DNA from 3 places in the Streptomyces sp. NPDC104307 genome. Region 2 is predicted to be linked to each of the others. Evidence: riboswitches for the same ligand, from Rfam matches in the RefSeq annotation. Region 2 holds a riboswitch; each other region holds the start of a gene.
The links. Region 2 has a riboswitch for cobalamin ahead of cobN (cobaltochelatase subunit CobN). Riboswitches for the same ligand answer to the same signal wherever they lie in the genome.

Region 1: it holds a riboswitch for cobalamin, as region 2 does, so the genes downstream of both, ACZ601_RS28730 (ribonucleoside-diphosphate reductase subunit alpha) here and cobN (cobaltochelatase subunit CobN) in region 2, are expected to answer to the same signal.
Region 3: it holds a riboswitch for cobalamin, as region 2 does, so the genes downstream of both, ACZ601_RS04945 (FecCD family ABC transporter permease) here and cobN (cobaltochelatase subunit CobN) in region 2, are expected to answer to the same signal.

Annotation. Positions count from the first base shown of each region.
Region 1 is NZ_JBVJMU010000014.1:75,062-84,769, forward strand. Features, by position in the region: gene ACZ601_RS28705 (D-Ala-D-Ala carboxypeptidase family metallohydrolase) at 1-131, shown strand, start outside; gene ACZ601_RS28710 (family 20 glycosylhydrolase) at 208-2,124, opposite strand; gene ACZ601_RS28715 (helix-turn-helix domain-containing protein) at 2,214-3,188, opposite strand; gene ACZ601_RS28720 (hypothetical protein) at 3,270-3,482, shown strand; gene ACZ601_RS28725 (ribonucleotide-diphosphate reductase subunit beta) at 3,488-4,504, opposite strand; gene ACZ601_RS28730 (ribonucleoside-diphosphate reductase subunit alpha) at 4,504-6,900, opposite strand; cobalamin riboswitch at 7,041-7,163, opposite strand; gene ACZ601_RS28735 (GNAT family N-acetyltransferase) at 7,218-7,730, opposite strand; gene mctP (monocarboxylate uptake permease MctP) at 7,843-9,471, opposite strand; gene ACZ601_RS28745 (DUF3311 domain-containing protein) at 9,468-9,708, opposite strand, start outside.
Region 2 is NZ_JBVJMU010000010.1:21,803-31,510, forward strand. Features, by position in the region: gene ACZ601_RS24065 (cytochrome P450) at 1-872, shown strand, start outside; gene ACZ601_RS24070 (cytochrome P450 family protein) at 882-2,114, shown strand; gene ACZ601_RS24075 (vWA domain-containing protein) at 2,279-3,337, opposite strand; gene cobN (cobaltochelatase subunit CobN) at 3,485-7,081, opposite strand; cobalamin riboswitch at 7,154-7,305, opposite strand; gene cobG (precorrin-3B synthase) at 7,353-8,714, shown strand; gene ACZ601_RS24090 (precorrin-8X methylmutase) at 8,839-9,465, shown strand; gene cobJ (precorrin-3B C(17)-methyltransferase) at 9,468-9,708, shown strand, end outside.
Region 3 is NZ_JBVJMU010000001.1:1,211,253-1,220,960, forward strand. Features, by position in the region: gene ACZ601_RS04920 (S8 family serine peptidase) at 1-1,890, opposite strand, end outside; partial or broken gene ACZ601_RS04925 (L,D-transpeptidase) at 2,096-2,374, opposite strand; partial or broken gene ACZ601_RS04930 (hypothetical protein) at 2,481-2,663, opposite strand; gene ACZ601_RS04935 (ABC transporter substrate-binding protein) at 2,783-3,814, opposite strand; gene ACZ601_RS04940 (ABC transporter ATP-binding protein) at 3,830-4,612, opposite strand; gene ACZ601_RS04945 (FecCD family ABC transporter permease) at 4,612-5,721, opposite strand; cobalamin riboswitch at 5,824-5,969, opposite strand; gene ACZ601_RS04950 (MFS transporter) at 6,212-7,528, shown strand; gene ACZ601_RS04955 (TetR/AcrR family transcriptional regulator) at 7,586-8,179, shown strand; gene ACZ601_RS04960 (hypothetical protein) at 8,206-9,708, opposite strand, start outside.

The sequences.
Region 1 (9,708 bases), on a different contig from region 2:
CCCTGGCCAAGGAGGCCCGCAACCACGGGTTCAACGGAATCCTCGGCCCCGGCTACCCGGACCACAACGACCACGTCCACGTGAACCAGGGGCCGAGCCACTTCTGGTCGGCGCCCAACTGCGGTATCTGACTCCGGCCCGGTCCGCGGAACGGAGCCCCGGCACACGTGTGGGGCCCGCCGTCACGGCGGGCCCCACAGTCGCGCGTCAGGCGGATTTCGCTGTCAGGCGCGTCCCGCCCGTCGTCTGTACCGCCGCGCCGTCCCCGGCCCGCTCCGTCAGCCGGAGCTGCGAGACGGCGTTGCGCAGGACCAGCGCACCGGCCCCGGTGTCCAGCTGCCAGCGCTGGGTGCGCGCGTCCGCCGAGCAGGTCCCGAGCGACAGTTCGGCACCCACCTCCAGCGGTGCGCCCAGGTACTTCTTCCCGCGCACCGCGTCCAGACACATCCCGTTCCCGGCCGAGCGGACGGTGTAGTACCCGTCGGCGGTCGCGGTCAGCGTCCAGCCGTCCGCCGCGCCCTTGGTCAGGGACACCCCGGAGTCCGCGCCCGGCGCGAGCGCCTTCGCACCCGCTGTCAGACGGTAGGTGCCGTCGGCCAGCGGGGCGCGGTCGGTGTTCGCCCAGCCGGGAGCGTGACCGATCCGCCGGGCCAGCGCCTCGAAACCGGCGTACGTGTCACTCGGCTTCGGGCCGCCCCAGGTGGCCTGGGCGATGAAGCGCAGCGGCATGAAGACCTTCGCCTCGACCTCGTTCTCCGTCTCGGCGGCCGCGCTGTCCGGCCAGAGGCTGATCTTCGCACCGGTCAGGTTCGCCGCCGTGGCGGGCAGCGTCTCGCCCTCGAAGCTCAGCGGCGTCCAGTCGCTCTCGTACAGCTTCCGGGTGTCCATCGTGAAGCCGCCGCGCACCAGGTACAGCGAGTACGCGGAGTTCATCACCGGACGTCCCTCGGCCAGCAGCTCCGACGGCTGCTCGATGGAGTCGCCGCCCAGCCAGTGCTCGACCGCGATGTCGCGGTCCAGTGGCACGGTGGCGTTGTGGCCGGTCAGCCCGTCGTTCCAGATCCGCAGCGACCTGCCGCCGGCCTTCACATGCGCGTTGACCTGGTTGATGAAGTCGACGAAGAGATCGTCGGGGGTGGCAGAGGCGCCCCACTTCGCGGTCGCGGCGGTCTGCAGCTGCGGGTAGTCCGGATACGAGGAGCCGATCATGTACTCGTCGGCGCCCATGTGCCAGGTGCGGGTGTCCCACACCTTCAGGGCCTCGTCGACCAGGGAGGTGTAGTACGTCAGCGCCTCGGGCCGCGAGATGTCCAGCCGGGGCGGTGAGGCGACACCGTCCTTGTCCTTGAGCTGGAGCTCCGGGTGGTTCTCCAGGTAGGTGTCCATGTGGCCGGGGGAGTTGATCTCCGGCACCAGCTCGATGTGGTACTTCTTCGCCATCGCGGCCAGGGACCGGATCTGCGGCTTGGTGTAGTAACCCCAGAACGCGGACTCCGGGTCGGTGTCGCTCCTGACCTTCGCCTCGATCCAGAGCTGGTTGAGCTTCTGCGAGGCCATGTCCTTCATCAGCCGCTCGAACCACGGCAGCGACACGTTGATGTAGCAGCCGCAGACCCCGACGCCGCGCTCCCGGTACGCGGGCACATCGGTTGCCGAGCCCCGGGCGGCGCGGCCGTCGTCGTTCAGCAGCTGGAGCACGGTGCGCGAACCGTAGAACACCCCTGTGGAGGTCGCTGCGGTGACCGTGATCCGGTCCCCGACGTCGAGCCGGTAGCCCTCGGCGCCCAGCGCCCCCTTGAGGGACGCGTCCTGGCGCAGCACCACGTCGCCGGACCTGGCCCGGCCCCGTGACACCGGGGCGCCGCCCTTCAGCTCGCCGGCGAACCTCTTCGCGTCGGCGGCGATGCGCTGGTCCCGTACCCCGTCCAGCACGATCCTGGCCCGGTCCGTGAGGGTGAACTCGCCCTTCCCCGGCTGCCACTGCTGCAGCGAGGGCAGCACCTCCGGCGGCGGGGCGGCGGCCGGTCCGTCCACGGCGGCGGCGCTCTGCCAGGGCAGCAGTGTGGCGGCGAGCGCGGCCACCACCGCCCCGATGGTCCTTCGTCTTGCCGTCCGGATGTCCATCGTCAGAGCCTGGCCCGCCACCGGGCCCCGGTCCATGGACAGGTGCGGGAAAGGCTTGGACGAATGATCGGATGTCAACGCGGCCGGGCTCAGGCGACTTCGGTCAGCTCCGACGGCCCGCGGAAGGTCCTGCGGTACGCGTTCGGCGTGGTGCCCAAGGAACGTACGAACTGGTGGCGCAGGGCTGCGGCATTGCCGAAGCCCGCCAGTCCCGCGATCGTGTCCATCGTTTCGTCCGATGTCTCCAGGAGGTGCTGGGCCAGCAGCACCCGCTGGCGCAGCAGCCAGCGGTACGGCGTGGTGCCCGTCTCCTGCTGGAAGCGCCGGGCGAAGGTGCGCGGCGACATGTGCGCCTGGGTGGCGAGCTGCTCGACGGTCATCTCCTCGTTCAGATGCCGCTCCATCCACACCAGGGTCTCACCGACCGTGTCGCAGCGGTCGCGGGGCAGCGGCCGCTGGATGTACTGGGCCTGCCCGCCGTCCCGGTGCGGCGGCACCACCATGCGGCGGGCGATGGTGTTGGCGGCGGCGGGCCCGTACGCCTGGCGGACCAGGTGCAGACAGGCGTCGATGCCCGCGGCCGTGCCCGCAGAGGTGATGACGGAGCCCTCGTCCACGTACAGCACGTCGGGCTCGACGCAGGCGCGCGGGAAGCGGCGGGCCAGCGCGTCGGAGTGGCGCCAGTGCGTGGTGCAGCGGCGGCCGTCCAGCAGTCCGGCCGCGCCCAGCACGAACGCCCCCGAGCAGACGCTCAGCACCCGGGCACCCCGGTCCACGGCCCGGCGCAGCGCCTCCAGGACCTCTTCCGGGTACTCCCGGTCCGTGAAGTGGCTGCCGGCCGGTACGGCGATGAGGTCGGCCTCCTCCAGGCGGTCGAGGCCGTGCGGGGTGCTGATGGTGAACCCCGCGTGCGTCTGGAGCACCGGGCCATCGGCGGAGACCACGGCGAAGTCGTGCACCGGCAGGCCCTCCTCGCTGCGGTCGAGCCCGAACACCTCGCAGAGCACGCCGAGTTCGAAGGGGTGGACCTCGTCGAGCAGCAGGACGGCGACGTTTTTCAGCATGCCCCCAGTGTGGCAGTAATTCGATGCTCCATGACAGTCCTGCCACTGCCGGATCTCGTCCGGACGGACGACAGTAGAGGCATGAACACATTCACGAACGTCCTGGGCATATCCGCAGTTATCACCCTCGTCCTGCTCCCGGCGCTGATCGGGATCGTCCGCGAGCTCCGCATCGACCGCGAGCTCAGGAACGCGGAACGGAGCCGGAGAACCGCACCACCGGAAACGGCGGACGCCGCGCAGCCGGTGAAGGCCGCACGGCGTCCGCAGTTGAGGAGCTGGGCGAGGGTCTGAAGGGCTCAGAACTCGTCGTCGAAGCCGACCGTGCCCTCGACCGCCACCTGGTAGGCCGAGGGGCGGCGCTCGAAGAAGTTCGTCAGCTCCTGCACGCCCTGGAGCTCCATGAAGGAGAACGGGTTCTCGGAGCCGTACACCGCCGGGAAGCCCAGCCGTTCGAGCCGCTGGTCGGCGACGCACTCCAGGTACTCGCGCATGGACTCGGTGTTCATGCCCGGCAGCCCCTCGCCGCACAGGTCGCGGCCGAACTGCAGCTCCGCCTCGACGGCTTCCTTCAGCATGTCGGTGACCTGCTGCTGGAGGGCGTCGTCGAAGAGCTCCGGCTCCTCCTTGCGGACGGTGTCCACGACCTCGAACGCGAAGTTCATGTGCATGGTCTCGTCACGGAAGACCCAGTTGGTGCCCGTGGCGAGGCCGTGCAGCAGACCGCGCGAACGGAACCAGTACACGTAGGCGAACGCGCCGTAGAAGAACAGCCCCTCGATGCACGCCGCGAAGCAGATCAGGTTCAGCAGGAAGCGGCGGCGGTCGGCCTTCGACTCCAGCCGGTCGATCTTCTCGACCGAGTCCATCCACTTGAAGCAGAACTGCGCCTTCTCGCGGATCGACGGAATCTCCTCGACCGCGTCGAAGGCCGCCGCCCGGTCGTCCGGGTCGGGCAGATAGGTGTCCAGCAGCGTCAGATAGAACTGGACGTGCACGGCCTCCTCGAAGAGCTGCCGCGACAGGTACAGCCGCGCCTCCGGGGAGTTGATGTGCTTGTACAGCGTCAGCACGAGGTTGTTGGAGACGATCGAGTCACCGGTCGCGAAGAACGCGACGAGCCGACCGATCATGTGCTGCTCGCCCGGCGACAGCTTGGCGAGGTCGGCGACGTCGGAGTGCAGGTCGACCTCCTCCACCGTCCAGGTGTTCTTGATCGCGTCCCGGTAGCGCTCGTAGAAGTCCGGGTAGCGCATGGGCCGCAGGGTCAGTTCGAAGCCCGGGTCGAGCAGGTTCTTGTGGTCGTTGGTGCTCATTACTGGCAGGCCTCGCAGGACTCGGGGTTTTCGAGGGAGCAGGCGATCGCGTCCGCGTCGGGCGCGGCCGCCTGCTGTACGGGAATGGGGGCGGCGGCCGCGACCTGCCCGGACGCCGCACGGGCGATCCGGGTCGCCGGGCGCGAGCGCAGGTAGTACGTCGTCTTCAGCCCCTGCTTCCAGGCGTACGCGTACATCGAGGAGAGCTTGCCGATCGTCGGCGTCTCCAGGAACAGGTTCAGCGACTGGCTCTGGTCCAGGAACGGCGTACGGGCCGCCGCCATGTCGATCAGTCCGCGCTGCGGGATCTCCCACGCCGTGCGGTACAGCGCCCGCACGTCCTCGGGGATCCAGGCGAAGCCCTGCACGGAGCCGCTGGCCTCACGCAGCGCCTCGCGGGTCCGCGCGTCCCACACGCCGAGCCGCTTCAGCTCGTCCACCAGGTAGGCGTTGACCTGGAGGAACTCACCGCTGAGCGTCTCGCGCTTGAAGAGGTTGGAGACCTGCGGCTCGATGCACTCGTACACGCCCGCGATGGACGCGATCGTTGCGGTCGGCGCGATGGCCAGGAGCAGCGAGTTCCGCATGCCGGTCTTCGCGACCCGGGCGCGCAGCGCGTCCCAGCGCTCCGGCCAGTTCAGCTCGGTGTCGTAGTGGTCGGGGTGCAGCACGCCGCGTGCGGCACGCGTCTCGGACCAGGCGGGGAGGGGGCCCGACCGCTCGGCGAGATCGCAGGACGCCTCGTAGGCCGCGAGCATGATCCGCTCGGAGATCTTCGTGGAGAGCGCGCGGGCCTCTGCGGAGTCGAAGGGCAGCCGCAGCTGGAAGAAGACGTCCTGGAGGCCCATCGCGCCCAGGCCCACCGGCCGCCAGCGGGCGTTGGAGCGCCCGGCCTGCTCGGTCGGGTAGAAGTTGATGTCCACGACCCGGTCCAGGAAGGTCACGGCGGTGCGCACGGTGGCGTCGAGCCGCTCCCAGTCGATCGTGCCGCCGTCGACGAACGCGCCGAGGTTGACCGAACCGAGGTTGCAGACGGCCGTCTCGCCGTCGTCGGTGACCTCAAGGATCTCCGTGCACAGGTTCGAGGAGTGCACGACGCGGCCGGGCTCCGCGGTCTGGTTCGCGGTCCGGTTGGAGGCGTCCTTGAACGTCATCCAGCCCTGGCCGGTCTGGGCGAGGGTCCGCATCATCCGGCCGTACAGCTCACGGGCCGGCATGGTCTTGCGGGCCAGGCCCTTGGCCTCTGCCGCCCGGTAGGCGGCGTCGAACGCGTCGCCCCACAGGTCCACCAGCTCGGGCACATCGGCCGGGGAGAACAGCGACCAGGTGGAGTCCGCGTCGACCCGGCGCATGAACTCGTCCGGGATCCAGTGCGCCAGGTTCAGGTTGTGCGTGCGCCGCTGGTCCTCGCCCGTGTTGTCGCGCAGCTCCAGGAACTCCTCGATGTCCGCGTGCCAGGTCTCCAGGTAGACGGCGGCGGCGCCCTTGCGCCGGCCGCCCTGGTTGACCGCCGCGACGGAGGCGTCGAGCGTCTTCAGGAACGGGACGATGCCGTTGGAGTGCCCGTTGGTGCCCCGGATCAGCGAACCTCGGGCCCTGATGCGGGAGTACGAGAGGCCGATGCCGCCCGCGTGCTTGGAGAGGCGCGCCACCTGGTGGTAGCGGTCGTAGATCGAGTCCAGCTCGTCCAGCGGCGAGTCCAGCAGATAGCAGGAGGACATCTGCGGGTGCCGGGTACCGGAGTTGAAGAGGGTGGGGGAGGAGGGCAGGTAGTCCAGCCGGCTCATCAGCCGGTACAGGGCCGCGACCTCGTCCAGCGCGTGCTCCGAGTTGTCCTCCGCGAGCCCGGCGGCCACCCGCAGCATGAAGTGCTGGGGGGTCTCGACGACCTGGCGGGTGATCGGGTGGCGCAGCAGGTAGCGGCTGTGCAGGGTGCGCAGTCCGAAGTAGCCGAAGCGGTCGTCGGCGCCGTCGGTGAGCGCCTGTCCCACCAGGGCGTCCAGGGCGGCCGCGTGCAGCGTCACGAACTCGGCGGTGCGGTCCGCGATCAGGCCCTCGCGGTGTCCGACGGCGACCGAGGCGGAGAAGGACGTCGAGCCCTGCCCGGCCGCCTCGTCCGCGATGGAGCGGGTGAGCAGCCGGGCGGCGAGCCGGGAGTAGGCGGGGTCCTCGGAGATCAGGCCGGCGGCCGCCTCTGTGGCCAGCGAGCGCAGCTCGGCCTCGTCCGACCGGGCGTTGCGGCCGCGCAGCGCGGCGGCGGCGACGCGTCCGGGGTCGGTGTCGGGCAGATCCGCGGTGAGGGCGGTGAGGGTCCGCAGCAGTGCGGTGCCCGGTCCGTCGCTCGTGGTTCCCGTTGATTCGGCCGCTGAAACCGGATCGGCTGGCGCGATGGTCACGTGGTGCTCTCCCTCGCTCGGCTCTGGGCCGACGGGGGAGCGGGGGCAGCCGGGCGGAGCGGGGCCCGTTCGGGCAGCACTCCGTGCGGCGTCCACCGGCCCATCCACGAGGCCCGGACGTCTGGGCGTCCGGTTCGGTCGAGCCGGACGCGCTGTCGGCAGGTCCTCGGACTCGGGGTGCGCAAAAGCACACCGATCACACCGTTGCGGGACAGTTCCGGATTCGCACCGGATTTCCCTGCGGCGACAGCGAGCACGAGCATACATGTGGGGGCCGCCCGATGAGGCAGCCCCCACATGTTGTGTCGCGTGGCCGATCAGGAGACCGCCGGGAACTCCAGTCGGTACGTCAGCAGCGAGAGCCCCTCGATCGGATACCAGTCCCTTTCCGGGGTCCGGACGAAGCCGAGGCGCCCGTAGATCCTATGGGCCCCGCGCATGGCCGGCTGCGTCGAGAGGACGATTCCGGTGACCCCCGCGGTGGCCCGTGCGCGGTCGATGCAGGCCCGGACGAGCGCCTCGCCCGCCCCGGCCCCGCGGGCCTCCCGGGAGACCGCGAGCATCCGGAACTCGGCCTCGTCCGGCGTCGCGATATCGGCCCAGCGGTTGCCCGGCGGCGCGTAGGTGACCCCGCCGAGGACGCGGCCCCGGGCGTCCGTCGCGACGAGCACCTCGGCCTCCTCGGCCCGCCGGGGGACGTCGCGCAGCTGTACCAGGTACGGGTCGTCGGCGCCGTAGTCCAGCAGCCCGTCCCCGAGATAGGCCTCGGCGGTGATCTCGCCTAGGGCGGCGTACTCGGCGGGCTCGATCGGCCTGATGGTTATGTCCATGCACGGAAGTCTGCCGCACCTCCGGGCGGCGACGGCACGGGGTTTTCGCCGGACGTGCGAACGGGCCGCCGCACCCCACGTGCTGGGGGTGCGGCGGCCCGTGGCGCCGTGGTCAGTGACCGCCGGGCGCACCGGCCGTGGCCGGCGGGAGCTCCGTCTTCACGCCCGGGTCGCCCGCGTCCGCGGTGTAGTCGCCGGGAGAGGTCTCGTCGAGTCCGGCAGGCGCCTTCAGGGCGTTCAGGACGAAGGTGAGGACGACGGTCACCACGATGTTCAGTACGAACGCCGTCAGGCCGATGTAGCCGATCTCACCGATGCCCGGGATCTCCTTGGAAGACCCGCCGAAGTGCGCCTGGGTGGGACTGGCGACCCCGTAGGCGGCGGCCGTCCCGTAGACCATGCCGACCGCCCAGCCAGCGAGCAGCGCCCAGCGGTGGAACCAGCGGGTGAACAGTCCGCCGACCAGGGCGGGCATCGTCTGGAGGATCCAGATGCCGCCGAGCAGCTGGAAGTTGATCGCGACCGTCTTGTCCATGGTGAGGACGAAGGCGAGCGCGCCGACCTTCACCAGCAGCGAGACCAGCTTGGAGACCTTGGTCTCCTGCTCGGGCGTCGCGTCGGGCTTCAGGAAGTCCTTGTAGATGTTCCGGGTGAAGAGGTTCGCCGCCGCGATCGACATGATCGCCGCGGGGACCAGGGCGCCGATGCCGATGGCGGCGAACGCCACGCCCGCGAACCAGTCGGGGAACATGTCCTCGAACAGCTGCGGGATCGCCAGCTGGCCGTTGTCCACCTTGACCCCGGCGGCGATCGCCATGAAGCCGAGCAGCGCGAGCAGGCCCAGCATCAGCGAGTACAGCGGCAGGATCGTGGTGTTGCGGCGGATCACGTTGCGGCTGCGGCTGGAGAGCGTCGCCGTGATCGAGTGCGGGTACATGAAGAGCGCCAGCGCCGAGCCCAACGCCAGTGTGGCGTAACCCCACTGGCCGTCCACGCCGGGCGCGAGCGCACCGGTCGGCTTACCGCCCGGCGGGCCGTTGAACTTCTCCTGCGCGGCGGCGAAGATGTCGTGGAAGCCGCCGAGCTTGATCGGGATGTAGATGATCGCCACGGCGATGACCAGGTAGATCAGCCCGTCCTTGACGAACGCGATCAGCGCGGGCGCGCGCAGCCCCGAGGAGTACGTGTACGCGGCGAGCACCGCGAACGCGATCAGCAGCGGCAGGTCCTTGACGAACCAGTTGGTGTCCTCGCCGCCGCCGACGCCCATCACGTCCAGCACCGCCTGGATGCCGACGAGCTGGAGCGCGATGTACGGCATGGTGGCGAGGATGCCGGTGACCGCGACGGCCAGCGACAGCCCCTTGGAGCCGAACCGGCCGCGGACGAAGTCCGAGGTGGTGACGTAGCCGTGCTTGTGCGAGACCGACCACAGGCGCGGCAGGAAGGTGAAGATCAGCGGGTACACCAGGATGGTGTAGGGCACCGCGAAGAAGCCGGCCGCGCCGGCCGCGTAGATCGCCGCGGGCACGGCGACGAAGGTGTACGCGGTGTAGAGGTCGCCGCCGAGCAGGAACCAGGTGACCCAGGTACCGAAGGACCGTCCTCCCAGGCCCCATTCGTCGAGGCTGGCCTCGTTCTCCGCCTTGCGCCAGCGGGCGGCCATGAAGCCGACGACCGTGACGGCCAGGAAGAAGAAGATGAAGACACCGAGCGCGATGCCGTTCACGCCGTCCTTCATGCGGACGCACCCCCCTTGCGCGCGCGCTGGTCACGCTGCCACAGCTTGTACGCGATCATCGTGAGTGCGGTCGAGATGAGCACCCAGAGCATCTGGTACCAGTAGAAGAACGGGATGCCGATGAAGGTCGGGTCGATCTTGGCGTACGAACCCACCCAGAGCATCGCCACGAACGGCGCGATGAGGCAGAGCGCGATGACCACCCGCACGGGTGTGACCGTGGGTGGTGCCGCTCCT
Region 2 (9,708 bases):
GCATCGACGCGATCGACCAGCACGAGCTGCGGGCCCTGGTGGAGCAGGTCGCCGCCGACGCCGTGAACGGCTTCGGCGCCACCGGCCGGGCGGATCTCGCCACTCAGTACGCCTTCCCGATCGCCTTCCGGGTCCTGAGCTCGATGCTGGGCTGCCCCGACGAGATCGGCGCCCGGATCGCCGACGGCATGTCGCGCATCTTCGAGACCACCGACGCCGCCCGTGGCAACGAGATCCTCGGGCAGGCGGTGGCCGACCTGGTGAGCCTGCGCAGGCACCACCCGGCGGACGACGTGACGTCCCGTCTGATAGCCCACCCGGCGGGGCTGAGCGACGAGGAGATGGGCCACCAGATCGTCACGCTGTACGGCGCCGGCATCGAACCGCTGACCAACCTCATCGTCAACACGTGGTGGAAGATCCTCACCGACGAGGAGTTCTCCGCCACGCTGCACTCCGCCGAGTCCACGATCCGCGATGCCCTCGACACCGTCCTGTACACGGACCCGCCGATGGCGAACTACTGCATCAGCTATCCGCGTTACGACGCCGACGTGGACGGCACCCTGCTGCCTGCTCACCAGCCGGTCGTCATCTCCATGGCCGCCTGCAACAACGACCCGGTGCTCACGGGCGGACTCCCGCCGGACGCCTTCGTCGGAAACCGGGCCCATCTGTCCTGGAGCACCGGACCGCACACCTGCCCGGCCCGCTCCCACGCCTACCTCATCGCCGAGACGGCCATCACCTTTCTCGCCGACGCCTTCCCGGAGATGGACCTCGCGGTACCCGCCGACGAGGTGCGCTGGCGGCCCGGCCCCTTCCACCGTGCCCTGGAATCCCTCCCTGTCGTCTTCCCTGCCACTCGCTGAGGAGCACCCGTGCCCGAACACCCGATCCTCGTTCTGGACCCCTCCGCGGCGGACCACCACGCCGAGCACGAGGCCCTGCGCTCCCGCGGACCGGCCGCCCGTGTCGACATCCTCGGCGTCACCGCCTGGTCCGTCACCGACCCCGCTCTCCTCAAGGAACTCCTGACGGACGCCCGGGTCTCCAAGGACACCCGCGCTCACTGGCCGGCCTTCGCCGACACCGTCTCCACCTGGCCGCTGGCCCTGTGGATCGCGGTGAACAACATGTTCACCGCATACGGCGGCGACCACCGGCGGCTCAGGCGCATGGTCGCCCCGGCGTTCAGCGCCCGCCGGGTGCAGACCATGGCGGCCACCGTCGAGGCGATCGTCACGGCCCTCCTCGACTCCATCGAGTCCCGGACGGCCGGGGAGAGCGTCGACCTGCGCGAGGAGCTCGCCTATCCTCTGCCGATCGCCGTGATCGGACGGCTCATGGGTGTCCCCGACGACCAGCGCCAGGGCTTCCGCAGCGTGGTCGACGGAGTCTTCTCCACCGCGCTCGCCGCCGATGAGGCCGCGGCGAACACGGCGGCCCTGTACAAGCTGCTCGACGAACTGATCGATGCCAAGCGCGCCGCGCCGGGCGAAGACATGACCTCGCTCCTCATCGCCACCCGGGACACCGAGGGCGACGGCAGCGCGATGGCCGACGACGAACTGCGCGACACCCTGCTGCTGATGATCAGCGCCGGGTACGAGACGACGGTCAACGGGATCGACCACGGCATCACGGCCCTGCTCACCAACCCCGAGCAGCTCGCCCACATCCGGGCCGGCCGGGCCAACTGGAGCGATGTCGTCGAGGAGACCCTGCGGCACGAACCTGCCGTCAAGCACCTCCCGCTGCGCTGCGCGCTGGAGGACCTGCCGCTGCCCGACGGGCAGACGATCCGGGCCGGAGAGGCGATCCTCGTCTCCTACGCGGCGGCCAACCGCCACCCCGACTGGCACGGCGAGTCCGCCGACCGCTTCGACGTCACCAGGCCGTCCTCCGAGCACCTCGCCTTCGGGCACGGCGTGCACTTCTGCCTCGGCGCCCCGCTCGCCCGTATGGAGATCGCCGCGGCCCTGCGGCTGCTGTTCGAGCGCTTCCCCGACCTCGAACTCGCCGTGCCGGCGGCCGAGCTGAAGCCGCTGCACTCCCTCATCAGCAACGGCCACCAGACCCTGCCCGTCCGGCTGCGGCCGGCCACCGCCTGACCGGGCCGGGGGCCGCTGCCCCTCTGACGGCGCACCTGGGCGGGGGGCGGTCCGGCGGCCCCCCGCCCCTGGCGACTGGACGCCCGTGGCAGCACATGGCCGACGGCGGCCGGCACCACCTGAGCCGACGGGGACCGCACGAGCCGCACGAGCCGCACGAGATTTCAGAGCATGATGAGCAGACGCGTCTTCGGCTTGAGCTTCCTGTTCACGGAGCGGCTCTGCACATAGACCTCCAGCTCGGGATTGTTCCCCGCCTTCACCGAGACCGTCCCGTGGATACCCGTACCGAACAGAAGGCTGCGCGCCGCGTCACCGGTATAGGCGCGATCGGTGTCCTTCTCGACCACGACGACTTCCTTGTCGGGCTGAACCTGGACCCGGGCGCCCAATTGGTAATAGCACGAGCCGCGTTCGTAGGTCACACCCGGATGCGAATCGACGAAGGGCCGGATCTCGATCTCCTTGTCGACTTTCAGGAGCCGGTATTTGTCGGTCGGTATCGGTTCGAGATTCGCCCGTACCTCGTCAACGGATATGTCCTGCCCCACGGCGAACAGGTTCTTTGTGCCGCGCACGCCCTGCTCGCGGCCCCGCAGGAAGCTGGTGGCGGCGGCGCGCACGGTGCCGATCGCCTCCTCGACACCCTCCTGGGAGTCCGCGTCCCAGATGGCGATGTTCCCCGCCGGGAAGCCGTAGTTCTGGGCGGTGCGCTTCGCCAGCGAGTTCGGCACCAGGATCGCGGACGTCCAGTGGCCCGGGAGCCCGCCCATCTTCGCCGTGATCCTGTCGAGCCAGGGACCGAGGACGGCCATGTCGCCGTCGTGCCGCCGGTCGCCGCCGGAGGCGTTCTCCTCGCCGTCCGTCACCACGATCTGCAGGAAGCTGTGCTCGCCGTATTCCTCCCAGATATGACCCAGGTCGTCCAGGGACTTCAAGGAGGCCTCGATCAGGGCCGTGGCACCGTTGTTGACCCTGTACAGACCCCGCATGGACGGCAGATGCTTCACGTCCATGTCCCAGACCAGGTTCTCCACCCGGTGATCGAAGGAATAGAGGCTGATCCGGGTCTCATGGCCGAGGCTGTCCGATTCGGCCTTCAAACCGGCCACGAACTCGTCCACGACACGAATGAGCTGGCCCTGGTGCGGGCGCATGGAACCCGAACAGTCGACGACCAGCGCGACGTGATTCACCTTGTGCTGAATCCTGTTGGCGGACACGTTTCTGCTCCTTCTCCGAAGCTCCCCGAGTGATATCTGAACTCTATGGGGAGGCACTGACAACGGAGTTGGACGCGGACGAGGGCCCCCGGCCGCGCGAGCGGCCAGGGGCCCTTCATCCGTACGGCGGCCGGTGCGGCCGGTGGCTCAGTCCTCGCCCTCCAGATCGCCTTCCGTCTCCAGGAAGACCTGGCGCAGACCGGCGAGGACCTCCGGGTCCGGCTTCTCCCACATGCCGCGCGACTCGGCCTCCAGGAGACGTTCCGCGATGCCGTGGAGGGCCCAGGGGTTGGCGCGCTGGAGGAACTCGCGGTTGGCCGGGTCCAGGACATAGGTCTCGGTGAGCTTGTCGTACATCCAGTCGGCGACCACCCCCGTCGTGGCGTCGTAGCCGAAGAGGTAGTCGACGGTGGCGGCCAGCTCGAAGGCGCCCTTGTAGCCGTGGCGGCGCATCGCCTCGATCCACTTGGGGTTGACGACGCGGGCCCGGAAGACGCGCGAGGTCTCCTCGACCAGGGTGCGGGTCCGGACGGTCTCCGGCCGGGTGGAGTCCCCGATGTACGCCTCTGGGGCGGTGCCCTTGAGCGCGCGCACGGTGGCCACCATGCCGCCGTGGTACTGGAAGTAGTCGTCCGAGTCCGCGATGTCGTGCTCGCGGGTGTCGGTGTTCTTGGCCGCGACCTCGATGCGCTTGTACGCCGTCTCCATCTCCTCGCGGGCCGGTCGTCCGTCGAGTTCGCGGCCGTAGGCGTAGCCGCCCCAGACGGTGTAGACCTCGGCCAGGTCCGCGTCGGTGCGCCAGTCCCGTGAGTCGATGAGCTGGAGCAGTCCGGCGCCGTAGGTGCCGGGGCGGGAGCCGAAGATACGGGTGGTGGCGCGGCGTTCGTCGCCGTGCGCGGCCAGGTCCGCCTGGGTGTGCGCCCGTACGTAGTTCTGCTCCGCGGGTTCCTCCAGCGAGGCCGCGAGGCGGACCGCGTCGTCCAGGAGGCCGATGGTGTGCGGGAACGCGTCGCGGAAGAAGCCGCTGATGCGGAGCGTCACATCGATGCGCGGGCGCCCCAGTTCGGCGGCCGGGACCGCCTCAAGCCCGGTGACCCGACGCGAGGCGTCGTCCCAGACCGGGCGGACGCCGAGCAGCGCGAAGGCCTCCGCGACATCGTCGCCGGCGGTACGCATCGCGCTGGTGCCCCACAGGGACAGGCCGACCGAGGTGGGCCAGTCGCCGTTGTCGGTCCGGTAGCGCTCCAGCAGGGAGTCGGCCAGCGCCTGTCCGGTCTCCCAGGCGAGACGGGAAGGCACCGCCTTGGGGTCGACGGAGTAGAAGTTGCGGCCGGTCGGCAGGACGTTGACCAGGCCGCGCAGCGGGGAGCCGGAAGGGCCTGCGGGGACGAAGCCGCCGTTCAGGGCGTGGACGCAGTGGTCGAGTTCGTCGGTGGTGGCCGCCAGCCGGGGCACGACCTCGCGGGCGGCGAAGTCGAGGATGTCGGCGACGGGCCCGGGGTGTCCGGCGGCGACGTCTGCGACGGCCTCCGGCGCCCACTGCGCGTCCTCCATCGCCTGGACCAGGGCGCGGGCCTGCTCCTCCACCTCGTCGGCGGTGGTGCGGGTGGCCGCCGACTCGTCGAGACCGAGCGCCTCGCGCAGGCCGGGCAGGGAGGTGGTGCCGCCCCAGATCTGGCGGGCCCGCAGGATCGCCAGGACCAGGTTGACCCGGTCGGCTCCGGCGGGCGCGCCGCCCAGGACGTGCAGGCCGTCGCGGATCTGCGCGTCCTTGATCTCACAGAGCCAGCCGTCGAGATGCATGATGAACTCGTCGAAGCCCTCGTCCTCCGGGCGGTCTTCGAGACCCAGGTCGTGGTCGAGCTTCGCGGCCTGGATCAGGGTCCAGATCTGGGCCCTGATGGCCGGGAGCTTCGCCGGGTCCATCGCCGCGATCTGGGCGTGCTCGTCCAGCAGCTGTTCCAGCCGGGCCACGTCGCCGTAGCTCTCGGCGCGGGCCATCGGCGGTACGAGGTGGTCCACCAGGGTGGCGTGGACGCGGCGCTTGGCCTGGGTGCCCTCGCCCGGGTCGTTGACCAGGAACGGGTAGACGAGCGGGAGGTCGCCAAGCGCCGCGTCGGGGCCGCACGCGGCGGAGAGCCCGGCGTTCTTCCCGGGCAGCCACTCCAGGTTGCCGTGCTTGCCGAGGTGGATCATCGCGTCGGCGCCGAAGCCGTTGTCGTCCGCGGCGGCGGCGATCCAGCGGTAGGCGGCCAGGTAGTGGTGCGAGGGCGGCAGGTCGGGGTCGTGGTAGATCGCGATCGGGTTCTCGCCGAAGCCGCGCGGCGGCTGGATGAGGATGAGCAGATTGCCCCGGCGCAGGGCGGCGAGGACGATGTCGCCCTCGGGATTGCGCGAGCGGTCCACGAACATCTCGCCCGGAGCGGGGCCCCAGTGCTCCTCGACGGCCTCGCGGAGTTCAGCCGGCAGCGTCGCGTACCAGCGCCGGTAGTCGGCGGCCGGGATGCGGACCGGGTTGCGGGCCAGCTGCTCTTCCGTGAGCCACTCCTGGTCGTGGCCGCCCGCCTCGATCAGCGCGTAGATCAGCTCGTCCCCGTCACCGGAGGCGAGGCCCGGCACCTCCTCGTCACCGAAGTCGTACCCCTCGGCGCGGAGCCGGCGCAGCAGGGCGACGGCGCTCGCCGGGGTGTCGAGTCCGACGGCGTTGCCGATCCGGGAGTGCTTGGTCGGGTACGCGGACAGCACGAGCGCGAGGCGCTTGTCTGCGTTCGGGATGTGGCGGAGCCGCGCGTGGCGCACGGCGGTCCCGGCGACCCGGGCGGCGCGCTCGGCATCGGCCACGTAGGCCGGCAGGCCGTCCTCGTCGATCTCCTTGAACGAGAACGGGACGGTGATCAGGCGGCCGTCGAACTCGGGGACGGCGATCTGGCTCGCGGCGTCCAGCGGCGAGACGCCCTCGTCGTTGTCCTCCCAGTCGGACCGCGAACCGGTGAGGCAGAGCGCCTGGAGGATGGGCACGTCGAGGCCGGTGAGGGCGCCGGCGTCCCAGGACTCGTCGTCACCGCCGGCCGACGCCTCCGCAGGCCGGGTTCCGCCCGCGGCGAGCACCGTGGTCACGATCGCGTCGGCGGCCCGCAGGGCGTCGATCAGCTCGGGCTCCGGTGTGCGCAGCGAGGCGACGAACAGCGGCAGGGCGCGGCCGCCCGCGTCCTCGACGGCGCCGCACAGGGCGTCGATGAACGCGGTGTTGCCGCTCATGTGGTGGGCGCGGTAGTAGAGCACCGCGATGGTGGGGCCGTCCGTCGCGCGGGGCGTGCGCTCCAGCGGTCCCCAGGAGGGCGCCGGGGCGGGCGGTTCGAAGCCGTGGCCGGTGAGCAGGACGGTGTCGGAGAGGAAGCGGGCGAGCTGCTCCAGGTTGCCGGGGCCGCCGTGTGCCAGATAGGCGTGGGCCTCCGCGGCGATGCCGATCGGGACGGTGGAGGCGGCCATCAGCTGGGCGTCGGGGGCCTGTTCGCCGGTGAGGACGACGACGGGGCGGCCGGTGGCCAGCACCTGGTCGAGGCCGTCCTGCCAGGCGCGGACCCCGCCGAGGAGGCGTACGACGACCAGCTCTGTGCCGTCCAGGAGCTGCGGGAGGTCCTGGAGCGGGAGCCGGGAGGGGTTCGCGTAGCGGTAGGCGACCGGGCCGTCACAGGCGCGGGCGCTGAGCAGGTCGGTGTCTGACGTCGACAGGAGCAGGATCATGCGGCGTCTGGCCTTCCTCGGGGTATCCACGCCCCGGGCGGTGTCGGAATGGGACTCCCCTGCTCGGACGGGCCGAGTGGCACGGGGAAGGGAGTTCCTGACTCACCCGGCCGGTGCGGCCGGGATCACAGTGGCGGGACCGCGCCGGAATCGCACCGGGCTTCCTCCCCTGTCGCCGTCTGTGGCGACTACGGACCGCAAGGCCCGTCGCTAGGCATAGTAAGGGGCGGTCAAGAACTGGGAGGCATACGGATCTGATGAGATGGTCGGTATGCTCGCCGCCATGCCCCCGCCAGCCACTTTGCCCGTGCCCACAGGAGCCGCGCCGGTCCGTGACCGCGGTGACGCCTGCCCCGGCACGCTGCGGTTGCACCGGGCGGACGACGGTGCGCTGGCCCGGGTCCGGATCCCCGGGGGGGTACTGAGCGCGGCGCAGGCCGACGTGGTGCGGGAGTTGGCGGAGCGGCTCGGCGATGGTGAGCTGCATCTCACTTCGCGCGGCAATGTGCAGCTGCGCGGTCTGCCGCCGGACTGCGGCGGCGAACTGGCCTCCCGCATGGGTGAGTCGGGGCTGCTGCCCTCCGAGCGCCACGAGCGCGTCCGCAACATCGTGGCCTCCCCGCTGTCCGGGCTCGACGGCCGGGGGCAGCGGGACATCCGCCCGTGGCTGTCCGCGTTGGACGAGCTGGTGTGCGCGAGTGACCTGACGACCGAGCTGTCGGGCCGGTTCCTGTTCGCGCTCGACGACGGCCGCGGCGATGTGGACGCGCTCGGCGCCGATGTGACGCTGCTGGCGCGGGCCGACGGGGACGCGGCTCTGCGGATCGGCCCGGCCGAATCCGTGCTGCGGATACCCGGTGCGCACGCTCCCGCTGCCGCGCTGATCGCCGCCGAGACCTTCCTGGACACCGCGCGCGGCTCCGGCGTCTGGCGGGTGACGGATCTGCGCGCGGACGTCGGGATCCTCCTGGACCAGGTGGTCCGGCGGTTGCGCCAGGCCGGAATCCGCGCCACGCGCACTGCCGGACCCGTACACCCCGCGCAGCCCGCGGCTCCCGCTCCCGCTCCCGGCATCGTGGACGGACCGCACGAGACGGTCGCGCTGTGCGTCGGCGTACCCCTGGGCCGCGTCGGCGCGGAACAGTGGCGGGCGCTGACCCGCGCCGCCCGGCAAGGGGAGGGTGGCGGCGGCGAACTGCGGCTGACCCCCTGGCGCGGCGTCGTCGTACCGGGCGTGGAGCGCGCACGGGCCGCAGAGGCACTGGACGCTCTGGGGACCGCCGGCCTGATCACCGGGCCCCGCTCCCCCTGGACCGGAGTGGGGGCCTGCATCGGGCGCCCCGGCTGCGCCAAGTCCCTCGCCGATGTCCGGGCCGGGGCGACAGCGGCCCTGGGGCCCGTGGGCGCGCTGCCGGTGTACTGGTCGGGGTGCGAACGCCGGTGCGGCCATCCGCGGGGCGCGTGGGTCGATGTCGTCGCCGCCCCGGACGGCTACCGGGTCTCCCTGGTGCGCGACGGTGAACGGCACGCCCCGCAGCCCGTCGCCGACAGCCCGGCCGCTCTAGCGGCAGCCGTGGCCTCGGCCCGGGGCGGCCTGGACGAGCAGCGCCCCGCCCCGTGCCCCGGCACCTGACCTTTCCCACCGGCCGACCGCTCCCGGACCCGACCGACCCATTCCACGCCCGACTTCCATGCCCGACTTCCATGCCCGACTTCCATGCCCGACTTCCATGCCCGATGAAGAGAGCGACAGCACTGTGCACCAGTACGAGAAGGACGGACCGGCCATCTATCGCCAGTCCTTCGCCACGATCCGCGCGGAGGCCGATCTGTCGGGACTGCCCGCCGATGTGAGCCAGGTGGCGGTCCGGATGATCCACGCCTGCGGCATGGTCGACCTCGTACGCGATCTGGCCTTCACCCCGGACGTGGTGTCCCGTGCCCGTGAGGCGCTGCGGGCCGGCGCGCCCATCCTGTGCGACGTGGCCATGGTCGCCAGCGGGGTCACCCGCAAGCGGCTGCCCGCCGGCAACGAGGTCGTGTGCACCCTGTCGGACCCAGCGGTGCCCGGTCTCGCGGCGGAACTCGGCACCACCCGCAGCGCGGCCGCCCTGGAGCTGTGGCGCGATCGGCTGGACGGCGCGGTCGTCGCCGTCGGCAACGCGCCCACCGCCCTGTTCCGGCTGCTCGAACTCATCGAGGAGGGCGCGCCGCGCCCCGCCGCCGTCATCGGTGTGCCGGTCGGCTTCATCGGCGCGGCCGAGTCCAAGGACGCCCTGGCCGCACACGCGTCCGGGCTCGACCATCTGATCGTGCGCGGCCGGCGGGGCGGCAGCGCCATGGCGGCCGCCGCCCTCAACGCGATCGCCAGCGAGGAAGAGTAAGCGTGAGCGAGCAGAAGAACGGCCGGCTGTACGGAGTCGGGCTCGGCCCCGGCGATCCGGCCCTGATGACCGTACGCGCCGTGCAGGTCATCGCCGAGGCCGATGTCGTCGCCTATCACAGCGCCCGGCACGGACGGTCGATCGCCCGGTCCATCGCGGCCGGACACATCCGCCCCGACCACATCGAAGAGGCCCTGGTCTACCCCGTCACGACGGAGACCACGGACCACCCGGGCGGCTACC
Region 3 (9,708 bases), on a different contig from region 2:
CGGGGACGCCGCCGGGTCGCCGTGCCGGTCGAGGCCCTTGACGGTCAGGCCGGCGGACGGCACCTCCAGGTGCGCGCCGAACGGGACGGTGACGCGCGCCCCGTGGGCGCCCGTGCCGACGAGGCGTCCGGTGAGCGTGCCGTAGTCACCCGCGTCGAGCTTCACCGCGGGGTCGATACGGACCGGCGCGTCGGCGGTGCCGTGCGCCGGGACCCTGATCCTGGTACGGGCCGGTGCGGCGAATCCCCGGACACGGGAGCCGTCGTCGCCCCGCACATCGCGCACGGCGAGGGTCAGGGTGACGTCCTTGTCCGTGGCATTGGTCAGCGTGACCGCCTTCTCGACCGGCTCCAGCCCGGCCTGCGGGTACGCGAAGTCACCGAGCAGCGGGTTGGGCTGACCGGTCACCGGCTGGGATATCGCACGGGACACGTCCATCGGCCCTGCGCCCTGGTCCAGGACCGGGGCGTCGGTGTCCCTGGCCGACGAGGTGAGCAGCGCCTTGAGCCGGTCCGGCGCGAGGCCGGGGTGCTGCTGGAGGAGGAGAGCGGCGCCGCCCGCGACGTGCGGGGTGGCCATCGAGGTGCCGGACATCGACTGGTATGCCTGGGCGCCGCGTCCGCCCGCGCGGGCTGCGACGACGTCGACGCCCTGGGAGGCGATGTCGGGCTTGGCGTCGATCCCGTCGGCGGAGGGGCCCCGGCTGGAGAAGGGCGCGGTCTCGTTGTGGCGGTCGACGGCGCCGACGGTGAGGGCGCTCGGTGCGCAGCCGGGTGTGGAGACGGTGCCGTGCAGCGAGGCGTTGCCCGCCGCGATGACGAACAGGGCCTTGTCGCCGAGGCGTTGGACCGCTTCGACGTCCGGTCCCGCGCAGCTGGTGGCGCCGTCGGCGCCGAGCGACATGGAGACGACCTTCGCGCCTTCGGAGACGGCCCACTCCATGCCGCTGACGATGCCGCTGAGCGTGCCGGAGCCGTCGTCGCCGAGCACCTTGCCGACGAGCAGTCCGGCCCCCGGTGCCATTCCCGCGTACCGGCCGCCGGACGCGGCGCCGGTTCCGGCGATGGTGGACGCGGTGTGGGTGCCGTGGCCGGTGCGGTCCGCTGCGTCCTGGCCCGTGACGAACACCTTGGTCTGCGTGATCCGGCCGGCGAGGTCCGGGTGGTCCGCGTCCGCTCCGGTGTCCAGGACGGCCACCTTGACGCCGGAGCCGTCGAGCCCTGCCTTGTGGGCGGTGCCCGCTCCGGTGAGCGGGACGGTCGGGGTGCCGGGGGCGCCGGTGGCGGAACCCCTGACCTTGGCGTCCAGCCAGATCTTGGTGACACCGCCGGACGAGCGGGCCGAGGCCTTCGCCGGGGTCAGGTCCTGCCAGGCGTCGGCGGCGGTGTCCTTGGCCACGGCGAGGCCGGCGCCGCCGAGGGAGTCGAGCGTGGTGGTGGTCCGGGTGCCCGGACGGGCGGTGCGCGGCGCTCGGCCGCCCGCGTACTCGACGATCACCGGCATGGTGGCCGAGTGCGCGTCGTCGTATCCGTCCGCGACGAGTCCGCCGATGTCGAAGAGCCGTGCGTCGAGGAGCCCGGCGTCCACCAGCTTCTCGACGCCCTGGGGGAAGACGTAGGTGCGGCTGCCGTCCTGCCAGACGGCGGCGGGGTGGTCGGTGCCGTCCACGGGGCGCGGCGTGGCCGACAGGATCCGGCCGTCGGGAGCCAGGCGCGCTTCGACCACGTCACCGGTGATCAGGGTGACGGTCGCGGTGCGGGCGGACGCCGCGCCGGTGCCGGTCGACGGGGCGGGAGCGATGCCGGCGTGCGCCGCGGGTACGGCGGCGGCCATCAGCGCGACGGTCGCGAGGCCGGCAGCCGTGGACCGCCATGGTCGGGTGCGTCTCACAGGACAGCTCCTGGTCCAAAGGGGTGTTGGACCAGCAGCGTCGCCAATTCCGGATCGCCGTGGGCGCGTTCGGGCTGGCGAGTGAACGCCATGGCGTAATCCCGACATCGACGGCGTCCCGTCGGAGGCGCGTCGCCCCGGTGTGTCGCCCGGTGTGAGTGCTGGGAGTGTCAGCCCGGCACGGCGGCGGGCGGTTCCGGCCTGCTCATCCGGCGGTGCCGGGTTTGACGCCCCATACGTAGACGCGGTCGTCGATCGCGAGGAGGTTCCACAGCTTCGCCGCGTCGTCCACGGTCAGGTTGACGCAGCCTGCCGAGCCCCCGCCGTCGTAGAGGTCGCCGGGGTGGCCGTGGAGGGCTTGTCCGCCGTCGAAGAACTGGGCGTACGGCATGGGGGCGTTGTCGCAGATGGTCGAGACGTGATCGGGAGGACTCGACCGGGCAGTGGCCCGCCGCGTTCGGATCGGGTGCGGCTTCGACGACGAGCACGGTGCGGTACGTGGCGAGGTCGGCGAATCCGAACACGTCGGGGTCGGGGAGTTCGTAGCCGTCGGGTGCTTCGGTCTCGCGCCAGTAGTACGTGCCCACCGCGGTCGTCTCCGCGCAGACTCCCGATGACGGGGTCGTACACGTCGTCACCAGGGTGTCCGGGTCCGTGCCCGAGGTCTGGAGGCCGTCGACCCCGTTGGTCTCCCGCCACAGCTCGAAGTCCGCGCCTGCCGGCGGTGCACCGGAATCGGCGTCCGTCTTCAGTACCCGCACCTCGCCCGTCACCGGGGGCGGACCGTCGCAGTCCGGGAGATCGCCGTTGAACGGGTAGGCCGCCGGCCCCTGGTGGCGGGGCCGGCGGTGCCGGGAAGCAGACCTCAGGGCTGTCCCAGGTCGGACGCAGGTCAGCTCCGGGCCTTCCGCAGAGCCGCCGCGAGTGAGGTGATGGCCGCCGGGTTGCGCGGGCTCTCGACGAGGTCCACGTAGTCGAGGACCACGATGCGGTCGTTCTTGATCGCCGACACATTGGCCAGTGGCGGATAGGACTCCAGGAACTTCCGCTTCTGCTCCGCGCTGGTGTCCCCGTAGTTGTTGATGACGATCACCTCGGGGTCCCGCTCGACGACGGTCTCCCAGCCCACCGTCGTCCAGGTGTCCTTGAGGTCCTTCATGACGTGGTCGCCGCCGGCCCTGGTGATGATGTCGTGCGGTCCGGCGTAGGCACCCGAGGTCAGCGGCTTGTCGCGGCCGTCGTCGTAGAGGAACACCCTCGGCCGGTCGGCGCCCTTCAGGGCGGTCGCCTGCGCCTGGGCGACCTCCTTCCGGAACCGTGCGATCAGGGATTCGGCACGCTTCTCGACGTCGAAGATCTTCCCCAGGTTCCGGAGGTCGGTGTAGAGCGCGTCGAGCGGCGGCATCACCCCTCGCGCCTTCCCCTGCCCGTTGCGGCACGACTCGCTCAGCAGGTAGGAGTCGACGCCCACCTTCTTCAGGGCGGCCGGGGTGAATCCGTCCCCTTCGTTGAAGCCGTAGTTCCAGCCCGCGAAGACCAGGTCGGCGCGTGCGCCGAGGACGAGTTCCTTGTTGATCGTCTTCTTGGACAGCCAGGTGGTCTTCTTGTAGCCGCCCTTCCAGGGGACGGATGTCAGATCGCCCTTGTCGTCGGGCATCACATAGCCCGCCATATGGTCTTCGAGATCCAGGGCGAACATGATCTCGGTGATTCCGACGTCGTTGGTGACCACGCGCTGCGGGGCCTTCTCGTAGGTCTTCCTCTCACCGCAGTTCTCGACGGTCACGGGGTAGTGGCCCCCGGCGGCGGGTGCGCTCTTGTCGTCGTTCCCGTCCTGTGGGGTGATCTCGGCGCCGCAGCCACTGAGGGCCAGGACAGCGGTGAGGGCGAGGCCGATTGCGGCAGGACGTATCGGGCTGGGCATGGTGGCAGTGCTTCCTTAGGAACGGGCGACGGGGAGGAGACGGTCGAAGATCAGCTGTACGGCGCCGGTCTCCGGGTGCGGTACGCGGTGCGCCCGGACGCCGAAGACCTCGGCCAGCAGTTCAGGGGTGAGTACGTCGTGCGGGGCGCCCGAGGCGACGATCCGGCCGCGGTCGATGACATGGAGGACGTCGCAGTGGAGCGCGGCGAGATTGAGGTCGTGCAACGCCGTGAGCACGGTCAGTCCGCTGGCACGCACCAGGGCCAGTACCTCCAGCTGCTGGGCGATGTCCAGGTGGTTGGTGGGCTCGTCGAGCACCAGCGCGCGTGGCTGCTGCGCCATGGCGCGGGCGATCAGGACCCGCTGCTTCTCGCCTCCGGACAGGGTCAGGAAGCCCCGGTCGGCCAGGTGGCCTGCCCCGACCTCCGCCAGCGCCGCCTCACAGGTGCGCCGGTCCTCCTCCGACATGCGCGCCGTCGGTCCCTGGTGCGGCATCCTTCCCATCGCCACGATCTCGGCGACGGTGAAGTCGAACTCGTGACTCGACTCCTGGGGAAGCGCGGCCAGCCGACGGGCGCTCTCCCGCGGACTCAGGGCGTGCAGGTCCTCGCCGCCGATCCGGACGGTTCCGGTGGCGGGGTTCAGCGCCCGGTAGACGCAGCGCAACAGCGTTGACTTCCCGCTGCCGTTGGGCCCCACCAGGCCGACGAGCTGAGCGTCGCCCGCTCGCAGCGTGACGTCCTCCACCAGCCGCGCGCCGGCGATCTCGACCGTCAGCGCGTCGATGTCGATCCGCATCACGCACCCCCGAAGGTGTAGGAGCGGCGGCGCATGAGCAGGATGAAGCACGGCACGCCGATCATCGCGGTCAGCACGCCGAGCGGCAGTTCGGCCGGGGCGAGCAGCACGCGCGAGAGGATGTCCACCCAGATCAGCAGGACGGCGCCCGCGAGCGGTGCGACGGCCAGCAGACGGCGGTGATCCGCGCCGACCAGCATGCGTGCGGCGTGCGGGACCATCAGCCCGACGAAGCCGATCGCGCCGCTCACCGCGACCAGTGCCCCGGTGACCGCTGCGGAGACCAGGAACAGTTCCTTGCGCAGCCTGCCCGCGTCCACTCCCAGGGCGGCTGCGGTCTCGTCGCCCATCGCCAGGGCGTTGAGCCGGCGCGCCGACCACCAGAGGTGGGCGAGGCCGCCGATGGTGGCGCCCGCGGCGATCGGTACGGAGGACCAGGTGGCGCCCCCGAGGCTGCCCAGCATCCACATCATCGCGGAGCGGGCGGCCTCGCCCCGTTCCGCGGCGAACACCATGAACGTCGTGATGGCCGAGAAGCCGTAGTACATGGCCGTGCCCGTCAGGACCAGGCGCAGCGGGGTCAGTCCGCGCGCGGTGCCGGCGACCGCGTATACGAGCATCATCGCGAGGAGCGCGGCGACGAACGCCGCCGTGGACAGCGCCCAGACACCGAATGCGCCGAAGATCCCGAAGATGAGTACGGCGTTCGCGCCGACGGCGGCGCCGGAGGAGATGCCGAGGACGAACGGGTCGGCCAGGGCGTTGCGGACCATGGCCTGGACCGCGACGCCGATCGCGGACAGTCCGGCTCCGACGACCGCGGCCAGCACGGCTCGTGGAAAGCGCAGCTCCCACACGATGGTGTATCCGGCGACTTCGCCGGGAGCGATCCGCTGTCCCGTCAGGCCGGCCCACAGGTAGCGCGACACCTCTCCCCAGGAGAGCCCCGAGGCACCGATTCCGGCGCCGCAGACGAGGGAGAGCGGCAGCAGGACACACAGCGTGATCACCAGCAGGGGCAGGGGTACGCGGCGGGGAGGGGCGGGCCCGCCACCGGCGCGCGCCGCGCGCGAGGGCGGGGCGGGTATGCGTTCGAGGGGAGTGACCACGGTCGGATCGCTTTCACCTCAGGCCGTGCACCTGCACGATCGAAGGAGCGGCCCGGACGCGAGGCGCCCTGTGCAGCACCTCTCGCAGTCCACGGCGAATTGACAGGAGCCTTCACCACCGCGGGTAATCGGGCTCGCGGAGCCATCAGGAGGGCTCCGCCTACCGTTGCGGGTCAGCGCCGGAATTCGACCGGACTTCCCCCGCGGGGCGTGATCAGCTTACGGGTACGGCACGGCGCCCTCCTTTTCGCCCCTGAGCCCCGGGCGCCCCGGAGTACCCCCCGAGCACCCCTGAACGGCCCCCGACCCGACCCGGAGAAGCCCCTGACGGGAGCACCACACGGGCGACGGAGCACGGCCACCCCGGTCTGCTGCTCGGACTGGCGGCTGCCGGTGCGCGACCGCGTTTGACCTGAGTAGACCTGTCTGTCTAGCCTCTTTGAAGAAACTAGACAGACAGGTCTACTCAATGCTCTGGACGGGAATGGTCATGACGAATCCCTCGGTCGTCCCGATATCCAAACCGGCCCGCGCATCGGACGCGGCGCCCGCCGGCCCCGGATCCGTTGCCATACCCGCCGCCATATCCACTCGGGGCCGGCGGCTGCCGCCGAACGTGGCGCTGTACGTACTCGCCTCGATCACCATCTCGTTCCTGGCGGCCTCCAGCGCACCGACTCCGCTCTACGCGGTCTACCAGGCGGAATGGGGCTTCGACCCGATCACCACGACCGTGGTCTTCGGCGTCTACGCGGTGGCCGTGCTGCTCGGGCTGCTCACCATGGGCAAGCTCTCCGACCATGTCGGCAGGCGGCCGGTGCTGCTGGCCGCGCTGGCGGCGCAGGCCCTCTCGATGGTCGTGTTCACCACCGCCGACGGCGTGCCGGCGCTGATGGCCGCCCGGATCGTGCAGGGCCTGTCGACCGGCGCGGCGCTCGGCGCGATCGGTGCGGGAATGATGGACATCGACCGGCCGCGCGGCACGATCACCAACGCGGTAGCCCCGGGCATCGGCACGGCGACCGGCGCGCTGGTCTCCGGACTCGTCGTCCAGTTCCTGCCCGCCCCCACGCACCTGGTCTACCTGGGGCTGCTGGCGGTCTTCGTCGTCCAGGCCGTCGCCGTCGCGCTGATGGCGGAGACGGTGACCCGCAAGCCGGGGGCACTGGCGAGCCTGGCCCCGGAGATCAAGCTGCCGCGCGCCGTACGCCGCCCGATGCTGGTGGCCGCACCGGTGCTGTTCGCCGTCTGGGCGCTGGCCGGGCTGTACGGGTCGCTGGGCCCGTCCCTCGCGCGCCGGCTGACCGGTTCCGGGTCCGAAGTCCTGGGCGGGCTGAGCCTGTTCGTGCTCGCCGGGGTGGCCGCCGTCTCCGTACTGGTCCTGCGCAAGGCGGCGACCCGGACGGTGATGCTCACCGGCATCCTCGCGCTGATCGCCGGGGTGGCCCTCACCCTCGCCTCGATCCGCGGCTCCTCCCCCACCGGCTTCTTCGCCGGCACCGCCCTCGCGGGCGTCGGCTTCGGCAGCGGGTTCCAGGGCGGCATCCGTACGGTCATGCCGCTGGCCCGGCCGCACGAGAGTTCCGGGGTGCTGTCCCTGCTCTTCGTCATCTCCTACCTGGGGATGGGCGTGCCCACCGTGATCGCCGGGTTCCTCGTCGTCCACGCGGGCGGACTCGCCGCCACCGCGCAGGAGTACGGCGTCGCCGTGATCGTCCTCGCGGCGTTCGCGCTGCTCGGGCTGGTGCGCGGCGGCCGGGACGGGGCGGCGGTCCTGCCGGGCGAGCGGATCGGCGGCAGCGCCTGAGGGGTGGCCCCGGGCCGGGGCATAATGTAGACAGATCTGTCTGAAGGAGTGACCGCCATGGCGAGTGTCCGGAGCACCGCGAAGCCGTCGGCGCGCGAGCGCCTGCTCGCCGCCGCCGACGAACTGTTCTACGCCGAGGGCGTGCAGAGCGTCGGAATCGACCGGGTCATCGAGCACGCGGGCGTGGCCAAGGCGTCGCTGTACAACACCTTCGGCGGCAAGGAGCAGCTCGTCCGGGCCTACCTGGACACCCGGCACGCGGCCACCGCAGAGCGGATCACCCGGGCCGTCGCGGAGCACGACACGCCCCGCGAGCAGATGCTCGCGGTCTTCGATTCCCAGGGACGGCAGTTCGACCGGCCCGACTTCCACGGCTGCGCGTTCATCCGCGTCGGCGCGGAGGCCAGCCCCGGCGGACTGGTCCAGGAAGCGGCGGACAGCTTCCGCGGCTGGATGCGCGGACTCTTCACCCGCCTCGCCACCGAGGCGGGCGCCGCCGACCCCGACGCCCTGGGCCACCAGCTCCAGATCCTCTACGACGGCGCCGGCATCTCCGCCCTGATGGACCACGGCTCCGGCGTGGCCGCGGCCACCCGTGCCGCGGCGACCGCCCTGATCGCGGCGGCCACGGGCGCACCCGCCGAGGCATGAACGCCGCCCGGTACGCCCGCGGGCCCCTACCGCGAGCGTGACGGCGTTTCGCCGGCCGGCCGCGGGGCTCCCCAGGCCGCCGCGCACAGGGACTCGGCCACGGCAGCCGTATAACGGGCGGCCGCGAGCCAGTACAGGGCGAAGTCGTCCGTATCGGCAGGCAGGAGGCGGCCGAAGTGGTCCCGGTCGCGGCGGGCCGCAGAGGCGCACAGCGCGGTCAGCAGCCCGGCGGCCGTGTGGAGGCCCGCACGGCTGATGCGGCGGGTCTCGGCGGTGACGTCACCGAGCATGCCGAGGGCGGCCCGGCCCGCCGGGACCGTCTGTTCGACCCGGCGCTCCAGGAGGTAGAGGGGCGAGTGCGCGTCGGACTCCCCGGGCCGGCGCGACGCCAGGTGGACGGGGGCGGCCGGGTCCGGGAGGTCGGCGCGGCGCAGGCGGTCGAGGCCGAGGTCGATCGTGCCCTCGCCGGTGGGGTGCGAGCAGGCGAGAAGGGTGAGCCGGGGGTGAAGGGCGGGCACCAGGCGGCCGATGATCCTCAGCCGGGCCCCCGGCGCCGCAGCCAGCAGCATCAGGTTGTCGCGGTGGGCCAGCGCGGGATCGTCGTCGGCGACGGCGAGCCGGACGTCAATGCCGCCTTCGCACCGCGCGAGCAGGCAGGTGCCGCCGGACTCCCTTACGGCGCCGAGGAGTTCGACGTCCAGGAAGAGCAGGTCGCTGCCGCCGCCGTCCGGGTCCGCGTAGCGGGAGGTGGACCGCAGGGCGCGGGTGGCCTGTTCGGACGGCGGTGTCGCCCACAGAGCTGCGAGCGGCGGCTCGGTCCACGCCGCGCCCCGGGCGGTCACGGCCTTGACGCCCTTCCCCGCGCCCAGTCTGCCGTCCGGTGAGACCGTGGCACCCGAGACCGCCAGACCGGCCCGGCCCAGCTCCCGATGGGTGAGCGCGCTGTCCCCGAGGCGCACCGCCCGGTCGGCCACGCCCAGAGCGCGCCCGACGCCGCCGGGTGCCACGTCGCCGACCGTGCAGAGGCGGCCGTCGGCCCCGGCGACCCAGGTGCGGACGCCGCCGTGCCCCGAGTCCGTGACCACGGGTTCGGTGAACAGTCCGTACAGGCGCAGAGCACCGTCCGGGCTGTACGGACGGCGCGCCCGGCCCCTGACGGTGGCCAGCTCGGCCCCGGACGCCGCCGCCACCCGGTGTGCGGTGCCCAGGAGTTCGGCCAGCGCGGTGACGAGTTCCGCGGTGCGGTAGGACGGGTCCCCGGCGCGGGCCGCGCGCAGCAGCGTGACGACGGACAGCGCGGCGCCCGCGACGCGCGGCAGCTGCCGGAGCCTGGCGGTGTGCGCGGCACGGAGGAGGGCCGCCTGGGTGACGGCACCGGCCCCGTCGACACCGGCCTCCAGCACGGCGGCGCCCGCCGCCCACAGGGCGTCGGCCGCTCCACGCTGGGCGGGGCTCGCCACCTCGGGCGGGGCGGCGGGGTCCGGGGTGGCGGTGGCCGCCGTGGGCGCGTGGTTCGTTACGGGGGTGGG